3 regions of the Mesorhizobium sp. BR1-1-3 genome follow, and region 2 is predicted to be linked to each of the others. Evidence: predicted binding sites of a transcription regulator. Region 2 holds the regulator's gene; each other region holds the start of a gene.

Region 1 (4,813 bases), 410 kb from region 2:
GAAAGACGCCGAGGCTGCGCTTGCCCCTGATGTTCAGTGTCTCGTTGTCGGCACCGAGATTGATGGCAAACCCGCCGCCGCCCTGCTGCTTGCGGCAGATCGAGCAGTAGCACAGCATGAATGGCGCCGGCGTGTGGCTCTCCACCTCGAAACGCACGGCATTGCAGCGGCAGGACCCTTTCAGCAGAAGCGGCATGGCGGGAAAACTCCGATACCTCTCTCAACCTGTCAGCATGATTTTGGTTGCGGCGATGACAAGGCCAGATGCCGGTGACATGATCTCGGCATGGACAATGAACGCATCGCCGAACTGTTCGAGGGCCTAGGCCCGGTCAGCATCCGCAAACTGTTCGGCGGCAAGGGCATCTATTTCGACGGCGTCATCGTCGCCATCGTGCTGCGCAGCGAATTGCTGTTGAAGGCCGACGAGCAAAGCGCCCCCGAGTTCGAGGCCGCCGGCTGCACGCAATGGACCTATACCGGCTCGCGCCACGGCAAGCTGGTCGCCATGCCCTATTGGAGCGTTCCCGACAGCGCTTTCGATGATCCCGACGAGATGACGGCCTGGGCACGCCGGGCCTATGAGGCGGGGCGAAGGGCGGGGAAGTGAATGCCAACTTTGGCACAGCGGAGGGACAGCACCCCCCTCTGTCCCGCCGACCTTGGAGGCCGTGCCCTACAATGCCCTGGCTATCCTCGCCGCCAGCCGTGCATTGTTTTCCACCAGCGCGATGTTGGTCTTGAGGCTCCTGCCGCCGGTCAGTTCGAGGATTTTTCCCAGCAGGAACGGCGTCACCGCCTTGCCGGTCACGTTGAGCGCTTCGGCGGCCTTCTGCGCGGCCTCGATATAGCCCGTCATCTCTTCAGCCGGGATTTCCTGGTTTTCCGGCACAGGATTGGCAATCAGCATGCCGCCGGCGAGCCCTAGTGCCGCCCGCGTCTGGTAGAAATGCGCGATCTCTTCCGGCTCGTGCAAGGTCAGCGGCGCGCGGAACGGCGATTGCCTGGACCAGAAGGCCGGCATCGTCTCGCAGCCATGGCCGATCACCGGCACGCCGCGCGTCTCCAGCACTTCCAGCGTCTTTTCGATGTCGAGGATGGCCTTGGCGCCGGCCGAGACGACAATCACCGGGGTGCGCGCCAGCTCGTCGAGATCGGCGGAAATGTCAAAGCTCTTTTCGGCGCCCTTGTGCACGCCGCCGATACCGCCGGTGGCGAACACTTTTATGCCGACCATATGCGCCGCGATCATCGTGGCGGCGACCGTGGTGCCGCCGGTGCGCCCTTGCGCCACGGCAAAACCGAGATCGGCGCGCGACAGTTTCATGGCGTCGCCCGTCATCGCCAGCGATTCGCGCTCGCCGTCCGAAAGCCCGATCTTGATGCGGCCGCCAACCACGGCGATCGTCGCCGGCACGGCGCCGCCATCGCTGATGATCTTTTCGACATCAGCCGCCATGGCGCCATTGTCGGGGTAGGGCATGCCATGGGTGATGATGGTGCTTTCCAGCGCCACCACCGGCCGGCCGTCGGCCAGGGCCTGCGCCACCGGCGCGTGGATGTCGATGAAGGGGCGGGCGGTCTCAGGGGTCATCAAGGTCTCCTATCCGGAATGCGGCGCGTCCGTCGGACGCTCGGCAACATCGCGGCACTATGAATTCGCCGGTCTCATGCCACTTCCCTGGCATCCGGCACAAGAGCCAACGCTTCCGCGAAGCTCGCCGCGGTGAACTCCGGAACGGCGGCGGCGCTTTCGATGGCAAGCGTCGCCCCGGCAATGCCTTCGCGCAGAGCTGCCCGCAGCGGCAGTCCGCGCAGCAAGGCAGCGACCGTTGCGCCCGCCAGCGCATCGCCGGCGCCGGTGACGTCGGCGACCTTTCTTGGTGGCGGCGGCAGGATAGAGAAGGCGCCGGCTTCATCGAAGCCCAGCATGGGCCCGCCGCCTGCCGTCACCACGCCGCTGACGAGGCCGCTGCATCGCAACCCGTCGACGACCTCGCGCTTCGTGGCATTCGCGGCGACGCCGGCCAGCGCCATGGCCTCGCGCCGGTTCATGAAGACCAGCGAAAGCTCCTTCAGCACCGGTAGCAACCGCACCACCTTGGCCGGCGAAATGGCAATCGCGAAAACCGGCTTGCCCGCGGCGAGCGCGACCAGCCGCTCCAGCGCCGTCGTCGGCAGGTTGGCGTCGCAGAAGACGGCATCTGCGGCAGCGATCACCTCCCGCACCTTGGAGCGCCTGATCTGCTTGGGAAACGCCAGGTCGTAGAGCGCCATGTCGGCAAAGCCGACGATCAGTTCGCCTTCGCTGTCGATCAGCGCCGTGTAGCTCGGCGTCGTGCGGTCGAGGAAGACCGCCGACAGGTCGGCAATGCCTGCCTCGGCGATGGCTCGCGAAACGGTGTCGGCAGCGGGATCGCCGCCGCGAACCGACATCAGCGACGCGGAGACGCCGCGCCGCACGGCACTGCGCAAGGCGTTGAAGACGCCGCCGCCGACATCCTCGCGCATCGTGCCCGGATTGGAGGCGGCGGGCACGTAGGCGCCGGACACCTGGCCGCGCCGGTCGATATGGGCGCCGCCTACGGCCAGTATTTTCGCGGATTTCAGCATGCCGGCGATATGACCTTTGTTATTCCAGCCGCACAAGCGCTAGGCTGTGCGACCGAGCTTCGCATGCAAGGCGGCGATTCGGCAGGTCGAAACAACCGAGCCGTCTGGCCCAACGTGCGGTGCATTCCTGATCGAATCCTTGGACAAAAAAAGAACAAATCCGGATATTGCTTGTTTTTCAGTTATTTGGTCCCTCTTGCCAAATGAGAACAAAAAAGGTACAAATAGGCAGGGATTACGGATTGTCCGGCCTTCATTGACGACCAAGGGGTGATGTATCATGGCTCAGAATTCTTTGCGGCTGGTAGAGGACAAGGCAGTGGACAAATCAAAGGCTCTGGATGCGGCGCTGTCGCAGATCGAGCGGGCTTTCGGCAAGGGCTCGATCATGCGGCTCGGCGCCAACGAGCAGGTCGTCGAGATCGAAACGGTGCCGACCGGCTCGCTTGGCCTCGACATCGCGCTTGGCGTCGGTGGCCTGCCGCGCGGCCGCATCATCGAGATCTACGGGCCGGAAAGCTCGGGCAAGACGACGCTGGCCCTGCACACCGTGGCCGAAGCCCAGAAGAAGGGCGGCATCTGCGCTTTCGTCGATGCCGAGCACGCGCTTGACCCGGTCTATGCCCGCAAGCTTGGCGTCGATCTCGAAAACTTGCTGATTTCGCAGCCCGACACCGGTGAGCAGGCGCTGGAAATCTGCGACACGCTGGTGCGCTCCGGCGCCATCGACGTGCTGGTGGTCGATTCGGTCGCGGCGCTGACGCCACGCGCCGAAATCGAAGGCGAGATGGGCGATTCGCTGCCCGGCCTGCAGGCCCGCCTGATGAGCCAGGCGCTGCGCAAGCTGACCGCCTCGATCTCGCGCTCCAACACCATGGTCATCTTCATCAACCAGATTCGCATGAAGATCGGCGTCATGTTCGGTTCGCCCGAGACGACGACCGGCGGCAACGCACTGAAATTCTACGCATCGGTGCGCCTCGACATCCGCCGCATCGGCTCGGTCAAGGACCGCGACGAAGTCGTCGGCAACCAGACCCGCGTCAAGGTGGTCAAGAACAAGCTGGCGCCGCCCTTCAAGGTGGTCGAGTTCGACATCATGTATGGTGAAGGCGTGTCCAAGACCGGCGAACTGGTCGATCTCGGCGTCAAGGCCGGCGTGGTCGAGAAGTCGGGCGCCTGGTTCTCCTACAATTCGCAGCGTCTCGGCCAAGGCCGCGAGAATGCCAAACTGTTCCTGCGCGACAATCCCGACACCGCACGCGAGATCGAGCTGGCGCTCCGACAGAATGCCGGGCTGATCGCCGAAAAGTTCCTTGAGAATGGCGGCTCCGAAGGTGGCGACGACGGGTTCGAGGAGGAATCCGGCGCGATGTGACAACTCGCGAGGTCGGCCGGAGTTCGGCCATAATCGCATTCTATTATCTCGGGCTTAAGTAATCGAGTTCCGCGTTAATGCGTTTTGAAACCGCCGGCCCAGTGCCGGCGGTTTTGCGTTTCGGCGGCGAAAACAGGCCGGTTCGAACGGCCGGCAAAGGCCGTGGATTGGACCAATTCCGTGTTTCTGGACAGGGTGAAGCGCGGCGGCTAAAAGGCCAAGTCCTAATCTTCTAAAACGCAGAGCCCATTTCCGCCGGTTTGCCGGCGGCCCTTCCGAAAAGGCAGCATTCATGAGTGGCGTGAACGAAATCCGGTCGACATTTCTCGACTACTTCCGCAAGGAGGGGCACGAGATCGTCGCGTCGAGTCCGCTGGTGCCGCGCAACGACCCGACGCTGATGTTCACCAACGCCGGCATGGTACAGTTCAAGAACGTCTTCACCGGCCTGGAGAAGCGGCCCTATTCGCGCGCCTCGACCGCCCAGAAGAGCGTTCGCGCCGGCGGCAAGCACAACGATCTCGACAATGTCGGCTACACCGCGCGTCATCTGACCTTCTTCGAGATGCTCGGCAACTTCTCCTTCGGCGACTATTTCAAGGAGCGCGCCATCGAGCTTGCCTGGAACCTGATCACCAGGGAATTCGGGCTGAGCAAGGACAAGCTGCTGGTCACCGTCTATCACACGGATGACGAGGCGGCCGGCTTCTGGAAGAAGATCGCCGGTTTTTCCGACGACCGCATCATTCGCATCGCGACCTCGGACAATTTCTGGGCGATGGGCGACACCGGACCCTGCGGGCCGTGCTCGGAGATCTTCAT
Region 2 (4,813 bases):
CTCGCGCATGGCCTCCAGTTCGGCTGGCGTGGCGTAGCAATAATAGGCCTTGCCCATGCGCACGAGCTCCTCGGCCACCTCGCGGTGGCGGGGCGCACGCTCGAACTGCGACACCGGCTCGCCGTCCCAGCTCAGGCCAAGCCAGGAAAGCCCGTCGAGGATGGCAGCCGTCGCGGCTTCATTGGAGCGTTCGCGATCGGTGTCCTCGATGCGCAGCAGCATCGTGCCGCCGGTATGCTTTGCATACAGCCAGTTGAACAGCGCCGTGCGCGCGCCGCCTATGTGCAAATAGCCGGTGGGCGAGGGGGCAAAACGGGTGACGACCTTGTCGGACATGGAACTCTCGGAAACCATCTGAAGCGGGGTGCGGTCGCGCGGACTTTCGCGCTTTGCGCGTTCATGTAGCATAGGGTGTCGAGGGCGCAAGGGGCAGACCCGATGGCTGGACGAGGCTGGGGCTCGGATCAGGGCGAGGACGCTGCCATTGGCGTCAGCGAACGGTCCCTGTTTGCGCCTCTGCCAGCCTCATTGCCGCCGCCGTCGCCCCTCGTGCCGGATTCCGGCAAGCTGCCCTTGCAAACGGGTATCGCCGCCTCTGTTCCTGTTGCCGGAACCGGCAGGATCGTGCGCGTGCGCCGGCAGATCGGCCTGATATCACTGCCACGCCTGCGCCACAGCGTGAACATGGCGGCGAGCCTGGAACTCGACCGGGGCGTGGCCTTCCTGCTGGTACCGGTCTGCCTTGCGATCGGAGCGATCGGCTATTTTTCGCTGACGGCTGAACCCGACTTTGCGAGACCTGTCGCGGTTGTCATCCTGACGGGGATCTGTGCGCTGGTCTCGCGCTCATGGCCAAAGACCCATCTGTGTTTCATGGCGGCACTTTTGTGCGCCCTAGGGCTGCTTGCTGCCAAGGTCGAGACGTGGCGTGCGGGCACACAAATGTTGGGCTCGGAAATCTCGACGCAGGTGACCGGCCGCGTCGTCTCGCTCGACCGTATGGAAACTGGCCGTATCCGGCTGACCATCGACGTAACATCGACCGCAAGACCGAAACTGCGCTATGCGCCGGAACGGGTACGGCTTTCGGCACGCAAGATCCCGGCTGACGTGACCGCAGGCTCTCTCATCACTGGATATGCCAAGCTTTTGCCGCCGACCGGGCCGGTGCGACCGGACAGCTATGATTTCTCCTTCGACAGCTATTTTGCCGGCATTGGCGGCAGCGGGTTCTTTCTCGGCAATCCCAAGCTTGTCGTCAGCGATGATGGCGACATGCCGCTGTCGGCCCGAATTTCCTCCAGCGTGGAAAATGCCCGTGAAGGCATCGCCGACCATATCAGGGCGAGCGTCGGCGGCGCCGAAGGCGAGATCGCCGCGGCGCTGATCGTCGGCGTGCGCGCCGGCATTCCCGACGACATCAATGAGGCGATGCGACGTACCGGCATCTACCACATCATCTCCATTTCGGGACTGCATATGGCTCTGGTCGCCGGCACCATCATGGGGTTGCTGCGCGGCGCCTTCGCCTTGTTTCCCGATTTTTCCGCGCGTCGCCCGGTCAAGAAGTATGCCGCTGCCGCCGCACTGTTCTCGATCGCAGCCTACCTCGTCATCTCAGGTATCGTCGTCGCCGCCGAACGCAGCTTCATCATGCTGGCAGTGATGCTGATTGCAGTTCTGTTCGATCGAGCAGCACTCACCATGCGCAATCTGGCGATCTCGGCGATCGCCGTCATCGTGGTGTCGCCGCATGAGGTGGTCGGCCCGAGTTTTCAGATGTCGTTCGCCGCGACCGCGGCTCTGGTCGGCGCCTATGCCGGCTGGGCGGATCACCGCGCGGGAAAAGCAAGAACGCCGCCGCCGAAGCGATCCTTGCCCGGGTTCCTGACACGAAAATTCCTGCTGGCGGCAATCGGTCTGGCCATGACCTCGATCATCGCCGGCAGCGCCACGACGCTGTTTGCCATCTGGCATTTTCAGCGTGTGTCGCCGCTCAGCCTGTTCGCCAATCTCGCGGTTATGCCGATCGTCACCGTCGTCATGTTCCTGGCCGTCGCCAGCGCGCTGCTGATGCCTTTCGGATTGGATTGGCCAGCTCTCTACCTGATGGGCAAGGGCCTGACGATGATGATCGCCATATCAGGCTGGATCTCCGAGCGTTCGCCTGTCGATGGGGTCGGGCTGATTTCGCAGCAGTCGGTCCTGCTGGTGGCCATTGCCCTGGTCATCGCGACGATGGCGACGACATGGCTGCGGCTCGCGGCTCTGCCATTCGCGTTGGCAGGCTTGCTGACCGTCTCGGATACGCGCACGCCCGATGTGCTGATCTCGGAAGACGCCCGGCTGGTGGCGTTGCCGATCGGTGGCGGTGAGCTTGCCGTTAGCCGGCAACGGCCGAACGGATTCACCGTCGACAACTGGAAACGCGCGCTGACATCGGAAACCATTGTCGTTCCGGAAGTGTTCGACAACAGCGATGGGCAATTCGACGTCGCGGATGCCGTTGAGCTACCGCCGGGATCGCCGTTCTATTGCTCCTCAGGCGTTTGCGTGGCCAGGCACATGTCCGGTGCGATCATTGCCTATGTCGAGGACCGCAAGGACACCTGGAAAGCCTGCGGCTTCGCCGAGCTGATCGTCGTCAACGACGCCACCGCCTATGACGCCTGTCATAACCCGCTGGTTCTCGTCATCACCAAGCGGCAACTGGCTCGCAAAGGCAGTGCCGCGGTCTTCTTCGATCGCCAATCGGCGACCACGCCGGCGACGATCAGCTTCGCGGTGGACAGCCCATATCGGCCCTGGCACACGCAACGCAAATACTCTCGCGAGGCGAGGGGGCTGGCACCCTTCAAGAAACCCGAGAAGCCAGTGGTCAACCCACAGCCGTCTCAGTAGCGACGGATCAGGCCGACGAGCTTGCCTTGCACCTTGACCCTATCGGGCCCGAAAATCCGTGTCTCGTAGGCTGGATTGGCGGCTTCGAGGGCAATCGAGGCGCCCTTGCGGCGGAACCGCTTCAGCGTCGCTTCCTCTTCATCGACCAGCGCCACGATGATCTCGCCGGGGCTGGCCGTGTCGGCGTTGCGGATGATGACGGTGTCGCCGTCGAAGATGCCGGCCTCGATCATCGAATCGCCCTTGACCTCCAGCGCATAGTGCGCGCCGCCCATGATCATGTCCGGCGGCACCGAAATCGAATGCGTCTGATGTTGGATGGCATCGATCGGCACGCCGGCGGCGATGCGACCCATGACCGGGATCGAAACGGCAGAGACCGCATCGTCGTCATTGCCGGGCGAAGGCATCCGCGAAGGCGCCGGCTTGATCTGCCGGCCAAGAGCACCACCCTGACCAAGACTGCCCTGGATGACGCTTGGCGAAAACTTCTTTGCCGCATTGAGGCCTGGCGCGATGGAGTCCGGCAGCCGCAGCACTTCCAGCGCGCGGGCCCGATTGGGCAGCCGGCGGATAAAGCCGCGCTCCTCAAGGGCCGTGATCAGCCGATGAATCCCGGATTTGGAGGCAAGGTCGAGCGCCTCCTTCATCTCGTCGAAGGATGGCGGAATGCCGCTCTCCTTCAGGCGTTCGTGGATGAACATCAGCAGTTCATGTTGCTTGCGTGTCAGCATGGCGGCCCCCAGGTTCCCTGAAACCAGAATCGAAAAACAAACCCAGAACAAACACTATCTGTTCCAGTTGTGTTCTGCAACCGTTTAAAGTTTAATGAATTTGTTAAGGCTACTGAAATTATTTGGCGCTTGCCAGCGGGTTACGATCGACGGGCGCCACCTTCGGCAATGCGCCTGCTCACATTGAAATTGTTATGGTTAATGACCTGTGGCTTATCCCCTACCAAAGCTTGGCATTATCTGTCGATCGACCTCGACAAGGGGCGATTGCAACCTTCGGGACGTTCGTTGGCCGTGAACGAAACGGAGCCAAAACGCCAACGTCAGTTGGGCATTTTGGCTGGAAATTCAGCTCTCCGTTATTTGCCAGGCAGTGAGGGCAGCGACGGCGGATCGCCGGGATCGGTGCGTCAGGTAACGGCTTCCTTGACGGCGAAACGCTGGTCCTTCCATGCACCCGTGCGCAGAATGTCTTCCAGAACCTCAACCGCCAGCCACACATCCTTGTAGCTGACATAGAGCGGCGTGAAGCCGAAACGGATGGTCGACGGTGCGCGGAAGTCACCGATCACCCCGCGCTCGATCAGCGCCCGCATGATTTGATAGCCATGGTCGTGAAGGAACGACACCTGGCTGCCGCGCCTGGTCGCGTCGCGGGTAGTCTCCAGCGCGAGACCGTAGGCGCCGCACTTGGCTTCGACGAGCTGGATGAACAGTTCTGTCTGCGCGACGCTCTTCTTTCGCAATGCCGCCATGTCGACGTCGCTCCAGATGGCAAGCGCGCCTTTGAGCGCCCGCATCGACAGGACCGGTTGCGTACCGCACAGAAAACGGCGGATGCCGGTGCCGGCAACATAACCCCGTTCGAAGGCAAAGGGCCGCGCATGGCCCCACCAGCCGCTGAGCGGCTGGCTGATATCGCCGTGGTGGCGCTGTGCGGCATAGATGAAGGCCGGCGCGCCCGGACCGCCGTTGAGGTACTTGTACGTGCAGCCGACAGCGAAATCGGCATTTGCCTGATCGAGCTCGACGGGCAGGGCGCCGGCGGTGTGGCAGAGATCCCAGACGATCAGCGCTCCGGCCGCATGAGCCCTGCGCGTCAGCGCCGTCATGTCGCGCAGTTCACCCGATTTGTAATTGACGTGGTTGACCAGCACCACCGCGACGTTTTCGTCGAT
Region 3 (4,813 bases), on a different contig from region 2:
TCGCCTGGGCCAAACAGGTCTTCCCCGGCGATGCCGACGATGTTGCGGTCGTGAAACTCGCCGATGCCATCTTCGCCGCGTCGCGGGTCGATGTGGAGGATCCGATCGGCAACTGGAGGGCGCACAACGCGGCGCTGCGCAGCCGCACCGAATGGCTCAACGGCCATAATTTCCATGCGCTGCACTTCACCGGACCGGGCACCGACCTGACGGTTGGACTGGCGGACGGCCATGAATGGATGGGCGGCGCCTCGACCGCCAAGAACGGCATCACCTGCAACCCCAACATCCCGACCGAGGAGGTCTTCACCACGCCGCATGCGAGGCGAGTCGAAGGCCATGTCTCCTCGACCAAGCCGCTGTCCTACCAGGGCACGCTGATCGACGACATTTCGGTGCGTTTCGAAGAAGGCCGGATCGTCGAGGCCAAGGCATCGAAGGGCGAGGACGTGCTGAAGAAGGTGCTCGATACAGACGAGGGCGCGCGCCGTCTCGGCGAGGTGGCGCTGGTGCCGCATTCCTCGCCGATATCGGCCAGCGGCCTGTTGTTCTTCAACACGCTGTTCGACGAGAACGCCGCCTGCCACATCGCGCTCGGCCAATGCTATTCGAAGTGCTTCGTCGACGGCGCCTCGCTCAGCCAGGACGAGATCGCGGCGCGCGGCGGCAACAAGAGCTTCATCCACATCGACTGGATGATCGGCTCGGACAAGATCGACATCGATGGCGTCCACAAGGACGGCGCCCGCGTGCCTGTCATGCGCAAGGGCGAGTGGGCCTGAGGGTTCCAGCCAGGAGGTGTGATGGCCTTCAAGATCGCGGTCAAGCGTATCTACGAGCCACCTGCTCCCGATGACGGGCAGCGGGTTCTGGTCGACCGCATCTGGCCGCGCGGCGTCAGCAAGCAAGACGCCGCGCTGACGCTGTGGTTGAAGGACATCGCGCCGAGCGACGAGTTGCGCAAATGGTTCGGACACGAGGCGGTGCGCTGGGCGGAGTTTCAGGAGCGGTATGGCGCTGAGCTGGATGGGAATGGCGCGGCGGTGACGCAGTTGCGAGGCCTGCTGGGTAACGGCAAGGTGACGCTGCTCTACGGCGCGCATGACGAGGCGCACAACAATGCGGTGGCGCTGGCGGGGTATCTGCGCGGACGCTGAGATTTTATGGCGGTCGGCGGGACAGCGCCCCCCCTCTGGCCTGCCGGCCATCTCCCCCTCAGGTGGGGAGATCCGCTGTCATCATCTTCTTCGCAAATCCCGAACGTGACAGGAATGGCGGAGCGGCGAAGCTGCCAATCTCCCCACTTTAGGGGGAGATGTCCGGCAGGACAGAGGGGGGCGCCACGGAACACCGTGGACCGAGAGGCAGCTCTACTCCCCCACCGCCGCCTCATAGACATCAGCCTTGAACCCGACCATAACCCGGTCGCCTACCTCCAGAACCGGCCGCTTGATCATGGTCGGCTTGGCCAGCATCAGCGCCTTGGCGCTCTTCTCGTCGAGACCCTGCTTTTCCTTGTCCGGCAGCTCGCGGAACGTCGTGCTCGCCTTGTTGAGCAGCTTTTCCCAGCCGACCTTGCCCGCCCAACCATCCAGCCGCTTCGCGTCCAGTCCCTCGGCCCTGAAATCGTGAAACCGGTAGGCTACGTCATGGCCTTCCAGCCAGACGCGCGCCTTCCTGACCGTGTCGCAAGTGGTGATGCCGTACATGGTGATCGTCAAAAGCGTGCTTCCTTGGCTGACTGTCGAATCCGTTCCACAGACTAAACCACCCTTTCCGCTTTGCCAGAGCCGTTGCCATATCTCCGTTCCACATGACGGCCAGGACAATGTCCTGGCCGTCTAACCTCCAGATCATGCAGCAGCGATGTGAGCCGGAAGCCGGGGGGCCGGCCTCAATAATAGAAGCGCTCTTCGGCAATCTTGCCGTTTTTCACCGTGTAGAGGCCGACTTCATCCATGGTGACACGCTCGCCGGTAGCCTTGGGCGTTATGTCGAACTTGAAGCGCACCGCGAATTGGTCGCCATTGACATAGGGGCCTTCGACAGAGCCGCCATGGACTTCATTGTTCTCCTGCCACCACTGGCCCTTCTGCCTGAGAGCCTCCTTGCCACGGGAGATGGCCATCGGCCCCTCCATGGCTTCGTAGCTCACGATATCGTCGGAATTGTACTTCTCGGCGGCAGCTTCGTTCTCGCCCTGCTTGAGCAGCTCGGTAAAATCCTTGGCAATTTCCGCGATGGTCATTTGCGTTCCTCCTGTTCAGACGCACTGCAAATAGGCAACGACTCGCTGGCCTGCCATCGTCGGACCACGGGGTAGCTGACAAGCCATGTCAGGATGATGGATATCGCTCGGAGTATGTGACGACGATGTGAGCACATCACATCGCGCTCAGCGGCCAACATTCCGGGAAAACGTACTTCTTCAGTCCGCGCAAGCTGTGCACAAGGACGAACTCTCGTGCAACAAAGCTGATTGGGCCCATAGGCTGTTTGGGGACAAGTTTTCGGTCATATGCAAGCGTCAGATGCGGAACGAAACCATCTGACGCCTTGAGGCCTTCGCGCAGCATTTCGACGCCGAGCTTCCTGCTCAACTCACAAACCGGTCCGTCATCGGCGAGAAGCACGAAAGGGTGTTTGGCTGGCTTGCCCCTAGTCGCCGGTCGGCCGGGAAAGCTACTGGCATAGCGAAAGGTAACCTCGAACGGGGCCATCGCAATGCGCCGTCCCGATCGGGCGGCCGCAAAAAGAATTTTGGACCGTAGCCTTTTGTAATCACCGACATGCTGCAGGCTGACGTGAAAACGCTCCGGTAGCAGTTGGTCGCCGGTTACCCCGCATTGGCCGCATAGCCGATTTTGACAATCGGCAAAGCGCGAATGGTCCTTAGAATGCAAAAACAAACCGAAGAACACGCGCTCGGGCCGTTTAGGCCGCCATGGCGGCTCTGGAAGTCCATAGTCGAATTCGCCTTGCAGATACATACGCACACGCCCGGCAAAGAACGCTCCTGTTTTGCTCCATTCCGGAACAAAACAGGAACACTCTCCTTGAGTCAAGCCTGGAATCTATTCGAGCTCACGCCCAGCAGCCGATGATACCCTCGACCTCGAGGAAATCGTGGATCGCCCAGTTGGCCCCGGTTTTTAGCGTTCGATGAACTAACCTGGCAGCACTGGGCAGTTGGCGCCACGGCGCAGGCTGATATGCGCCACGTCGCCGACCTGGAAGCGAAAACCCTCGGCCTGGCGCGGCGCGTCGATGACGACAGGTGCGCCCTGCCCGAGTTCGGCATGCAGGCGCAGCGTGCGGCCGTGAAAGACGACGCTGTTGACGCGCGCCGGTGCGGTGCCGGGCGCGGCCTCGGTCATCGCCAGCAAATCCTCCGGGCGCACGCCGATGGTGCGGGTAGCGCCCTCGGCAGGTGCCTCGCCGGTTTCAGAAATAGCCTCCAGCGGCAGGGTGCCGGCGGTGAAACGCAAGCGATCGCCATCGCGGCCGACAAACCGTGATTGCAGGAGATTCATGGTGCCGATGAAGCTCGCCACAAACTTCGTGGCAGGCCGGTCATAAAGTGTGGCCGGCGGTGCGATCTGCTCGATGCGGCCCTTGTTCATGACGACGATGCGGTCGGAAATCGACAGCGCTTCGGTCTGGTCGTGGGTGACCATGACGAAGGTGGTGCCAAGCCGCGACTGCAGCCGCTTCAGCTCAACCTGCATCTGTTCGCGCAGATGCGCGTCGAGCGCCGACAGCGGCTCGTCGAGCAGCAGCACGCGCGGCTCGCAGACGATGGCACGCGCGAGCGCGACGCGTTGGCGCTGGCCGCCAGACAGTTCGGAGACGCGGGCGCCAAGCTTGTCGGCGAGACCGACCATGTCGAGGGCCTCGCCGGTGCGCTTAGCCTGTTCGGCTCCAGACAGTTTGCGCAGCGACAGACCGAAGCCGACATTTTCTGCAACATTCATGTGCGGGAACAGTGCATAGTCCTGGAACACGGTGTTGACCGGCCGGTCGAACGGCCGAAGGGCCGTGATATCGCGATCATCGAGCAACACCTTGCCGCTCGACGGGCTTTCGAAACCGGCGATGACGCGCAGGCTGGTGGTCTTGCCGCAACCCGACGGCCCGAGCAGCGTGATGAACTCGCCGCTGATAATGTCGAGATCGACGGCGTCGAGCCCGACGATGCCGCCAGCAAAAATCTTCGAGACCGCCTGCAGCCGGACGAGTGGATCAGGCGCCATCGCGAACCTCGGACGGCTTCGTGGTGTTGACCCAGAGAACCTGGCAACGCTCGGCGCCCGGATTGCGGAAGGCATGCAAAAGCGTGCTCTTGAAGGCAAAGCTGTCGCCCGCCTTCAGCCCGTATTTCGTCGAATCCACCACCAGTTCGACCTCACCGGCCAGCACGAAGCCGAATTCATGGCCGGCATGCGCATAGGCCTCGGCCGTGCCGCCGCCGGCTTCCACTGTCACCAGCATGCCGGTCAGCGTCGCGCCCGGCGGTGACAGCAGCGCCTTGGCAATGCCTTCCGATTTCACCGGGATTTGCCGCCGCTTGTCGGCACGCACGCAATAGAGATCGTTGGCCGCATCGTTGCCGTCGGCGATCAGCGCCGACGGCTCGATGTCGAGGGCGGCGGCGAGCGGCCAGATCACCTTGACGCGAAGCGAGGACATGCCGCGCTCGATCTGGCTCAATGCACCGATCGACACGCCGGCCTTTGCCGCAAGATCGGCCAGCGACAAATTGCGCTCCAGCCGCAGCGCCCGCACGCGCCGGCCGACGCGAACGTCGGCATCG

The links. Region 2 encodes LexA, which represses DNA repair genes until DNA is damaged. Its sites were predicted from a motif close to TGTTCNNNNTGTGTTCNG; they were not measured.
Region 1: recA (recombinase RecA) is a predicted target of LexA. The motif match lies at 2,819-2,836, and genes of this name have one in related genera.
Region 3: LB559_RS10870 (2'-5' RNA ligase family protein) is a predicted target of LexA. The motif match lies at 3,033-3,050, and genes of this name have one in related genera.

What each region holds. Positions count from the first base shown of each region.
Region 1 covers NZ_JAIUIC010000001.1:439,885-444,697, reverse strand. Annotated here, with positions in the region: gene LB559_RS02245 (GFA family protein) at 1-196, opposite strand, end outside; gene LB559_RS02240 (TfoX/Sxy family protein) at 287-610, shown strand; gene LB559_RS02235 (pseudouridine-5'-phosphate glycosidase) at 677-1,594, opposite strand; gene LB559_RS02230 (carbohydrate kinase family protein) at 1,669-2,613, opposite strand; gene recA (recombinase RecA) at 2,894-3,991, shown strand; gene alaS (alanine--tRNA ligase) at 4,284-4,813, shown strand, end outside.
Region 2 covers NZ_JAIUIC010000001.1:31,911-36,723, reverse strand. Annotated here, with positions in the region: gene gltX (glutamate--tRNA ligase) at 1-336, opposite strand, end outside; gene LB559_RS00155 (ComEC/Rec2 family competence protein) at 439-2,901, shown strand; gene lexA (transcriptional repressor LexA) at 2,895-3,635, opposite strand; gene kynU (kynureninase) at 4,046-4,813, opposite strand, start outside.
Region 3 covers NZ_JAIUIC010000004.1:153,860-158,672, reverse strand. Annotated here, with positions in the region: gene LB559_RS10890 (aminopeptidase) at 1-782, shown strand, start outside; gene LB559_RS10885 (DUF488 domain-containing protein) at 804-1,157, shown strand; gene LB559_RS10880 (ArsC family reductase) at 1,371-1,721, opposite strand; gene LB559_RS10875 (nuclear transport factor 2 family protein) at 1,895-2,248, opposite strand; gene LB559_RS10870 (2'-5' RNA ligase family protein) at 2,385-2,990, opposite strand; gene LB559_RS10865 (ABC transporter ATP-binding protein) at 3,168-4,253, opposite strand; gene LB559_RS10860 (cupin domain-containing protein) at 4,243-4,813, opposite strand, start outside.